DNA from 3 places in the Staphylococcus equorum genome. Region 1 is predicted to be linked to each of the others. Evidence: predicted binding sites of a transcription regulator. Region 1 holds the regulator's gene; each other region holds the start of a gene.
The links. The regulator NrdR, encoded in region 1, represses ribonucleotide reductase genes. The targets are predictions, from matches to a motif close to AACACNATATATNGTGTT.

Region 1 (3,297 bases):
AAAAATAAGGATTTAAATGTAGTAGCAATTAATGCGAGCTACCCACCTGAAACGATTGCCCACCTAATTAATTATGATACAACTCATGGTGCTTACGATTTAAAAGTAGAGCCTATAGAAAATGGGGTCAAAGTCGATAACCATGAGATTAAGCTTGTAGCAGAAAGAAATCCTGAGCACTTACCTTGGGAAACGCTAAACATCGATATCGTTATTGAGGCTACCGGAAAATTCAATCATGGAGATAAAGCTGTTGCACATATTAATGCAGGTGCTAAAAAAGTATTGCTCACGGGTCCATCTAAAGGTGGAGAAGTCCAAATGATTGTCAAAGGTGTTAATAATAAACAATTAGACATTGAACAGTATGACATATTTAGCAATGCTTCATGTACGACTAACTGTATTGGTCCGGTTGCTAAAGTATTAAATGATCAATTTGGTATACAAAATGGTTTGATGACAACGGTTCATGCCATTACGAATGATCAAAATAATATAGATAATCCGCATAAAGATTTAAGACGTGCGCGTTCTTGTAATGAAAGTATTATTCCAACTTCAACAGGTGCTGCAAAGGCATTAACAGAAGTACTACCTGAATTAGATGGTAAATTACATGGTATGGCATTAAGAGTGCCAACGAAGAATGTTTCATTAGTAGATTTAGTCGTTGATTTAGACACGAATGTAACGGCTGAACAAGTCAATCAAGCATTTAAAGATAATGACTTAGGTGGTGTGATTGCAACAGAAGATGCACCTTTAGTATCTATGGACTTTAATACAAATCCACATTCAGCAATTATTGATACACAAAGCACAATGATTATGGGTGACAATAAAGTCAAAGTAATCGCTTGGTATGATAACGAATGGGGCTATTCAAATAGAGTTGTAGATGTGGCTGAACAAATAGGTCAATTACTCAAAAATGATGTTGGCGCTGTCACAAATTAAAGTACAAATTATAACATTTAATAATTAACTAATTGATTAAATGCTAAGAATCCATAATGTTTAGACTGTACGACATGATGATAGAAAGTGTTATATATACTCCTTTTGAAGTAATGCACATTGTTAGTGCTTACTTTGAAAGGAGTTTTCAATTTGTCGTTTAAACCTATATACTAGATGATTGTAGAAAAAAGTAATGATGAAATTACTTAGCATGTTAAACTTACTATCATAGAGACGCAATTAGCATGTTAAATTCTATCAATATTTGGAATATTAGTGATAAAAATTACATAATGCAATAAGTATTTTACATGTGTCATAGTGATTCTTTTGTGACATACATATTTATAGTATAATGATAAGTAATCAAAACGAGAGGGTGATAATTCGATGAAATGCCCGAAATGTAATTCGACTCATTCTCGTGTTGTAGACTCTAGACATGCAGATGAAGTTAATGCGATTCGACGAAGAAGAGAATGTGAAAAGTGTAGTACGAGATTCACAACTTTTGAACATATAGAAAAAAGACCACTCATTGTAGTAAAAAAAGATGGTACGCGAGAACAATTTTCACGTGAAAAGATTTTAAATGGATTGGTGCGTTCATGTGAAAAAAGACCAGTCCGTTATCAACAATTAGAAGATATTACGAATAATGTTGAATGGAAGTTACGTGATGAAGGACATGCAGAAATTTCTTCAAGTGAAATTGGAGAGCATGTAATGAATTTACTTATGCACGTAGACCAAGTGTCGTATGTAAGATTTGCATCTGTATATAAAGAGTTTAAGGATGTAGATCAACTATTACAATCTATGCAAGGTATTTTAGCTGGAAATAAACGGAGTGATTCTTAAATGGGGTTACAATCATATGATTATGGTTTGAGACCACATGATAATTTTACTGTTGTGCGCAATTTCTATTTGAACAGTAAGCATTTAGAAATTTTAAATAGATTGTTTACACCAATGATTGGTGCAAATGCAATTGGTTTATATCATTATTTGAATCAGTTTGTTGAATATGAAACGGATTCTGTATTGACGCACTATATAATTATGAGTGAGTTAAAGATTAATTTATTAGAATTTAGAAAAGATATGGACTTATTAGAGGGAATTGGTTTAGTTAAAACATTAGTGAATCATGATGCGCAGCATTCGTCTTTTGTTTATCAGCTTGTCCAACCACCATCAGCAAAACAATTTTTCAGTGATCCAATGTTATCAGTGTATTTGTTTAGTGAAGTAAGCAAACAACGCTATCAACAATTGAAACGCCATTTTGAACATAAAAAGCAAATTGACTTTAGCAAGTATCAAGATGTGACACGAAATTTCACTGATGTGTTTAAAGTACCTAACAAGTCATTAGATGACAATACAAATGAAATCCAAAGTGAAACGGCATATGAAGGTTTAAACTTGTCACAAGTGCACTTTGATTTTGAAACATTATATGATTTATTGCAAAACCACTTTATCAGCACAAAAATTATTGATAAAGAAGCCAAAGCTTTAATTACACAAATCGCGACTTTATATGGTTTGACGCCGGAGCCGATGAAACGTATCATTTTAAAATCGATAACAAGCGCGCAAGAACTTTCGTTTGAAGAATTAAGAAAACATGCAAGAACTTATTATTTGATGGAGCATGAACAACAAATGCCATCTTTAAATATCAAAACTAACAATTATGCAGATAGTACAACTCAAGCTACTCAAGTGCAGAATAACAACCAAACGCAAGATGAGGAAAAATCTGTTACTTGGCTAAAACAATTAGAAGAAACAAGTCCCATAGATATGTTAGCGTCTTGGTCAGAATCTGAACCAACAACACAACAAAAGTATATGATTGAAGAATTAGTAGAACGTGAACAATTGTCATTCGGTGTCATTAATATACTGTTACAATTTGTGATGTTGAAAGAAGATATGAAGCTACCGAAGACTTACATTTTTGAAATAGCATCAAATTGGAAGAAAAAAGGCATCAAAACAGCTGAACAAGCATATAATTATGCGATAAAAGTGAATCAACCTAAGACGGAAAACAAATCATCTAAGTCTTATTATAAACAAAAACAATTAGCATCGAGAGAAATGACACCTAAATGGTTAGAAGAACGAGATAATAAAACAGAAACTGACACTTCAAATAATAATGAAGATGATGAAAAATTGAAGAATGATAGAGAACAGTTTTTAAATCAACTTAAAGATAGATGGAAGGAGGACAAGTAGATGAAACCATTTAATCAAATTATGGGTGATTCAAATGATTTATCAAAAAAAATTGCCAAGATAAAAAAAGATGTCGTC
Region 2 (3,297 bases), 900 kb from region 1:
AATCGCGTCCAGGGTGTTTGTTATCAAATGATTCTAAAACATCAGGTCTATAATCAAAATCATATTTATTGTTTTGATTACCTAATAATGTAATATCTTCTAATTCTTCTTTATTGCGTCCTTCAGTCATTGCATATCGCTCCTTTAGCGTTTAGGTTTTTGTTCTTCCTTTTGAATTGTAAGTGGTTGTCGACGTGCTTTTTCAAACATATAGTAACTGGCACCTATAATAATAATATAGCCTAAGATAGCGAATGAATCTGGTGTTTCGCCGAATAATATAAAACCAAATACTGCGGTAAATATAATAGATGCATACGTGAATATTGAAATATCTTTAGCTGGTGCGTAACTATAAGCCAGTGTTATACCAATTTGTCCTGCAGCAGCTGCTAATCCCGCACCGATTAAATAAACAACTTGCATCGTAGACATGGGTTCAAATGTAAACACAGTAAAAGGTATCAATACTATAATGGAAAAGAATGAAAAATAAAATACAATAGTATAAGGTGCTTCACGTGTACTCAATGCTCTGACACACGTATAAGCACTTGCTGCAAAAATACCAGAGAATAACCCGCCCAATGCAGGAATCATAGTGGAGGAGAATTCTGGTTTAACAACAAACAACATACCAAAAATAGCTACAATCATAGCTACAAATTGATAATTACGTACTTTCTCATTTAAGAAGATAATACTTAGTAGTATCGTCCAAAATGGATTGAGCTTCATTAATGTATCTGCATCACTTAAAAGCATGTGATCGATAGCGTAGATATTAAGTAACACACCAATCAATCCCAACGTTGAACGAGAAATCAATAAAGGTTGACTACTTAATTTGCCAAATAAGGGCTGTTTATACTTTAAAATAAAATATAATGGTATAAACATTGCTACTAAATTTCGAGCGAGAGACTTTTGAAATACAGGCAAGTCACCGGCTAATCGGAAGAAGACAGTCATAAAACTAAAGCCAACTGCTGAAACTAAGATAGCAATGATACCTTTAACTTTAGGATTCACATGTATCGCCTCAATTTTTAATTTTTAACGTATTCATATTAGCATATATGCTCTGAAGATGTATATATGGTTGAAAATCGAAGAGAAATATATTAAGATATAAATACGAACAAACGTTCTATTATTTAGAGTGAATCTTTTACTTATAAGAATAGAATATATGATAGTGACACATTGTGTTTCACACAATGTATAAAATGATTTTGTGTAAAAGACGACACATCAAGCATTGCAAGATTTTTATGAAAAGCAAATAATAAAACCTTAAAATCACAAAAAAATATTTTTTGATTCATGAATATCACTTTAAGGTTGAATTGGTGCCATTTCTATTGATTATTCAACATTTTGTCGTAAATAAAAGCCTTTTAATAATCTTCTGAGTTATGTATAATGAAACACATAATATAGTATTGATGACCAGGACGAAACACAATATATAGTGTTTTATTACGTGGTCAATTTATTTATAATAAATCAAAATTTATGTAAAATCACACTGTTTTAGGCTCTTAAACATGACAAATCAAGCATTAATACTTAATTATTGAGTTTTTACATAACTACATATAGATATAGAAATTACTATATATTGTGGTTAGTTCGAGAAACTAAGTTATTTTGATTTTTCAAAGTGTCTTTAAGCATTTAAATATAATACATGATTTTATCATAATAAGATAAATATATTTTAGAAAGTAGGTGATCCGATGAAGGTTGTATATTTTTCATTTTCTGGCAATGTGCGTAGATTCATAAAGCGAACTGAACTTACCAACGTAATGGAAATCACACAAAATAATTGTTCTGAAAGAATGGATGAGCCTTTCATATTGGTCACTGGAACAATAGGGTTTGGCGAAGTACCGCCACCTGTTCAGTCATTTTTAGATATTAATCACGACTTATTACAAGCTGTTGCAGCTAGCGGAAACCGAAACTGGGGACAAAATTTTGCAAAAGCTGGACGATCTATTTCGGAACGGTATCAAGTTCCATTATTAATGAAGTTTGAATTACATGGCACAACGAACGATATAAGCGAATTTAAAGATAAGGTGGGGCATTTCAATGAAGATTATGGACGAGAAGAAATACAATCATATTGAATTAAATAACGAAGTTACCAAGCGCAAAGAAAATGGTTTTTTTGATTTAGAAAAAGATCAAGAGGCATTAGCAGTCTATCTAGAAGAGATACAGGATAAGACAATTTATTTTGATACTGAACTTGAACGTCTTCACTATCTCGTTGATAATGATTTCTATTTTGATGTATTTGCTAAATATTCAGTGGCAGAATTAGAAGAAATCACTGATTATGCTAAAAGCATTCCATTCAATTTTGCGAGCTACATGTCTGCAAGTAAGTTTTATAAAGATTATGCATTGAAAACGAATGATAAAAGTCAATATTTAGAAGACTACAAGCAACACGTTGCAATTGTTGCATTATATTTAGCAAATGGACATAAAGCTACAGCTAAACAGTTTATTTCTGCAATGGTTGAACAACGTTATCAACCTGCAACACCAACATTCTTAAACGCTGGACGCGCACGCCGCGGAGAACTTGTATCTTGTTTCTTACTTGAGGCAGATGACAGTTTAAATTCTATCAACTTCATTGATTCCACAGCGAAACAATTAAGTAAAATTGGTGGCGGTGTTGCGATTAACTTGTCTAAATTACGTGCGCGTGGTGAAGCAATCAAAGGTATTAAAGGTGTAGCAAAAGGTGTACTACCTGTTGCAAAATCACTTGAAGGTGGCTTTAGTTACGCAGATCAACTAGGACAACGCCCAGGTGCTGGCGCAGTATATTTAAATATCTTCCACTATGATGTTGAAGAGTTTTTAGATACGAAAAAAGTAAACGCTGATGAAGATTTACGTTTATCTACAATATCAACAGGTTTAATCGTGCCGTCTAAATTCTTTGATTTAGCAAAAGAAGGTAAAGATTTCCATATGTTTGCACCACATACTATTTATAAAGAGTATGGTGTGACTTTAGATGATATTGATCTTGATGCATATTATGATGAACTTGTCGCAAATCCAAATATTGATAAAAAGACAAAAGATGCACGTGACATGTTAAACACAATTGCTCAGACACAATTACAATCTGGTTATCCTTATTTAATGTTTAAAGATAATGCTAATAAAGTTCATGCAAACTCAAACATTGGCCAAATTAAAATGAGTAACTTATGTACTGAAATTTTCCAATTACAAGAAACTTCAATTATTAACGATTAT
Region 3 (3,297 bases), 980 kb from region 1:
TCGAATGAATTTATATGATAAAAAGTTACCCAATCCATTAGCGAAAGTAGACTTATCTAAATTCATTACTTTTCCTAATACTGCCGGGGCCAAATCAGCAGAAGAAGCAGTCCGCATAGCTGAAATCGCAAATCATGCAGGTGTCTGTGACATGATAAAAGTAGAAGTTATAGGAGACGATGAAACGTTATTACCCGACCCGTTAGAAACGTATAAAGCTTGTGAAATCTTGTTAGATAAAGGTTATACAGTTTGTCCTTATATTTCTAATGATGTGGTATTAGCAAAACGATTAGAAGATTTAGGTGTGCATGCAATTATGCCACTCGCATCACCGATAGGCACGGGAAGAGGTATTAATAATCCTTTGAATTTACGTTATATAATCGAAAAAGTAAATGTTCCTGTCATAGTTGATGCGGGTATTGGTTCTCCTAAAGATGCCTGTCATGCAATGGAACTCGGAGCAGATGGTATCCTACTTAATACGGCAATATCTAGCGCACAAAATCCAGTGAAAATGGCGGAAGCGATGAAATTAGGTATTCATGCAGGTAGGTTGAGTTATGAAGCGGGAAGAATACCAGTGAAATACACAGCACAAGCTTCAAGCCCTACTGAAGGTATAGGGTTCCTATGACACAACGCTATGATCGTCAAATGCGTTATGAACCATTTGGTAAATATGGACAAGCGCAATTGCAACAGACACATGTCATGATTATGGGCGCAGGTGCGCTTGGAAGCCAATGTGCAGAGTTGTTAACTCGAATGGGTGTTGGTCAGCTCACTATTATCGATATGGATATTGTAGAAGAATCCAATTTACACAGACAGGCTACTTATGTTGAAGCAGATGCCACGCAAATGCTGCCTAAAGTAGAAGCGTTAAAAGTACATCTTGGACAAATTAATAGTGAAGTTCAAGTACAGGCGTTATATCAAGAGATTACAAATACAAATATAGAAGCATTACTCTGTCAACATCAACCTGATATCGTACTGGATGGAATGGATCATTTTGCGATTAGGTATTTGATTAATGAAGTTTGTCATAAATTAGGTGTGCCATGGATTTATGGAGCAGCTGTAGGCAGTAAGGGTACAGTATATGCCATTGATTATCATGGGCCATGCTTAAAATGTATGCTTGGTACAACGCCATCTACAGGGGAAAGTTGCGCAATAAATGGTGTACTTCCTCCAGTGATTCATCAAGTGGCAAGCATGGAAGTATCAGAGTTATTAAGGTGGCTGTCTGGAAAAGGTTTTTCTAGAAAGTTAACAACGATGGACTGCTATACGATGCAGTATAAAACACTTAATATAGATACATTAAAAAACAATAACTGCCCTATCTGTAACGAAGGAAATTATGAATATCTCAACATGGCTCAACAAAATTCTATTGAAAAACAGTGCGGTAATGTATTTCTATTGAGATTTACTCCTCAAATATTTAAATATACAGATTTACTACCAGTGAAAGTCATGAAAAGTAATTATTTCGCTAAAATGATATCTTATCGAGATTATGAAATAACGCTATTTAAAGACGGCAGAATGAACGTGTATGGTATTGAAAATGAAGACCAAGCTGTAGCATTATATGAAGAATTTCTAAAATGCTTAAAGTGATAAATGAGTTAATACATTTATTGCAAAAACAAACTAAAGTTCATGAAATGTTTAAAAATATATGACAAATTCGTTAACGTAGATGTTCATATTTGAATCACTATATATAGTGTTATAAATTAAAATAAAACACAATATATAGTAAAGAGGGATAATGTGAATAAACTTGAAACGAATTTAAAAAATCTTATTACTAAAGATCCTACAGTAGTTAATGAAAATGCCAATAAAGATAGTTCTACGTTTTCAACAATGAGAGATTTAACGGCGGGAGTAGTTTCTAAATCATATGCATTGGACTATTTACTGCCAAAGCATGTGGCTGAAGCGCATAAACAGGGAGATATTCATTTTCATGATTTAGATTATCATCCTTTTCAACCATTAACGAATTGTTGCTTAATCGATGCTGAAATTATGCTAGAAGACGGTTTTCAAATAGGTAACGCAACAGTGACTTCACCGAAATCGATTCAAACAGCATCTGCGCAGTTAGTACAGATTATTGCGAATGTATCGAGTAGTCAGTATGGCGGTTGCACAATTGATAGAGTCGATGAATTGTTAAGTAAGTACGCTCTATTTAATGAGCAAAAACACCGCAAAGTTGCAGAAAAATTTGTGAATGCAGCGGATATTGATACATTTGTGGATAATCAAGTGACACAAGATATAGGCGATGCTATTGAGAGTTTAGAGTATGAAATTAATACTTTATATACATCTAATGGACAGACGCCATTTGTAACACTGGGATTTGGACTCGGTATAGATAAATATAGCCGTAAAATTCAGCAAGCAATTTTTCACACGCGTATTAAAGGATTAGGTAAAGACCGCATTACCGCAATTTTTCCTAAATTAGTATTTTCCATCAAAAAGGGTGTGAATTTCAGTGAATCAGATCCCAATTATGATATTAAACAACTTGCGCTAGAATGTTCTACAAAGCGTATGTACCCAGATATTTTAAATTATGATAAAACTGTGGAATTGCTAGGCGATTTCAAAGCACCGATGGGATGTCGTTCATTTTTACCTGCATGGAAAAATGAAGCAGGTGAATATGAAAATAATGGTAGATGTAATCTTGGGGTAGTGACACTCAATGTACCACGCATTGCATTAGAATCTGATGGAGATATAGAACTATTTTGGAAATTATTCCATGAACGCATGAATATCATGCATGATGCGTTAGTGTATCGTTTAGAGCGAATAGCAGAAGCAACACCTGATAATGCTCCTATTTTATATAAAAATGGCGCATTTAAACATCGTTTAACAGACAATGATAGTGTGATGGACCTATTTAAAGGTAAACGTGCAACATTGTCTATGGGGTATATCGGTTTATATGAAGCGGCTACAGTATTCTTTGGTCCGAATTGGGAAAGTAAGTCCAAAGGCAAAGCATTTACGTTAGCTATTTTAAAAGCCATGAAAGTTTATCAACTACGTTGGACTGAAAAATACGATGTGTGGTTCAGCATATATAGTACACCAAGTGAATCTTTAACAGATAGATTTTGCAGATTAGATCGAGAAAAATTTGGTGACGTTGCTGACATTACAGATAAAGGCTACTACCAAAATTCATTCCATTATGATGTACGTAAAGACGTTACACCATTTAAGAAAATAGATTTTGAAAAAGAT

Region 2: the regulator NrdR is predicted to act here: its motif matches at 1,462-1,479, upstream of nrdI (class Ib ribonucleoside-diphosphate reductase assembly flavoprotein NrdI).
Region 3: the regulator NrdR is predicted to act here: its motif matches at 1,735-1,752, upstream of nrdD (anaerobic ribonucleoside-triphosphate reductase).

The regions. Positions count from the first base shown of each region.
Region 1 covers NZ_CP118982.1:1,204,496-1,207,792, forward strand. The annotation lists gene gap (type I glyceraldehyde-3-phosphate dehydrogenase) at 1-960, shown strand, start outside; gene nrdR (transcriptional regulator NrdR) at 1,354-1,824, shown strand; gene PYW44_RS05860 (replicative helicase loading/DNA remodeling protein DnaB) at 1,825-3,219, shown strand; gene dnaI (primosomal protein DnaI) at 3,220-3,297, shown strand, end outside.
Region 2 covers NZ_CP118982.1:2,109,374-2,112,670, reverse strand. The annotation lists gene queF (preQ(1) synthase) at 1-130, opposite strand, end outside; gene PYW44_RS10250 (DMT family transporter) at 145-1,032, opposite strand; gene nrdI (class Ib ribonucleoside-diphosphate reductase assembly flavoprotein NrdI) at 1,743-2,141, shown strand; gene nrdE (class 1b ribonucleoside-diphosphate reductase subunit alpha) at 2,104-3,297, shown strand, end outside.
Region 3 covers NZ_CP118982.1:224,661-227,957, forward strand. The annotation lists gene PYW44_RS01005 (thiazole synthase) at 1-640, shown strand, start outside; gene PYW44_RS01010 (ThiF family adenylyltransferase) at 637-1,638, shown strand; gene nrdD (anaerobic ribonucleoside-triphosphate reductase) at 1,777-3,297, shown strand, end outside.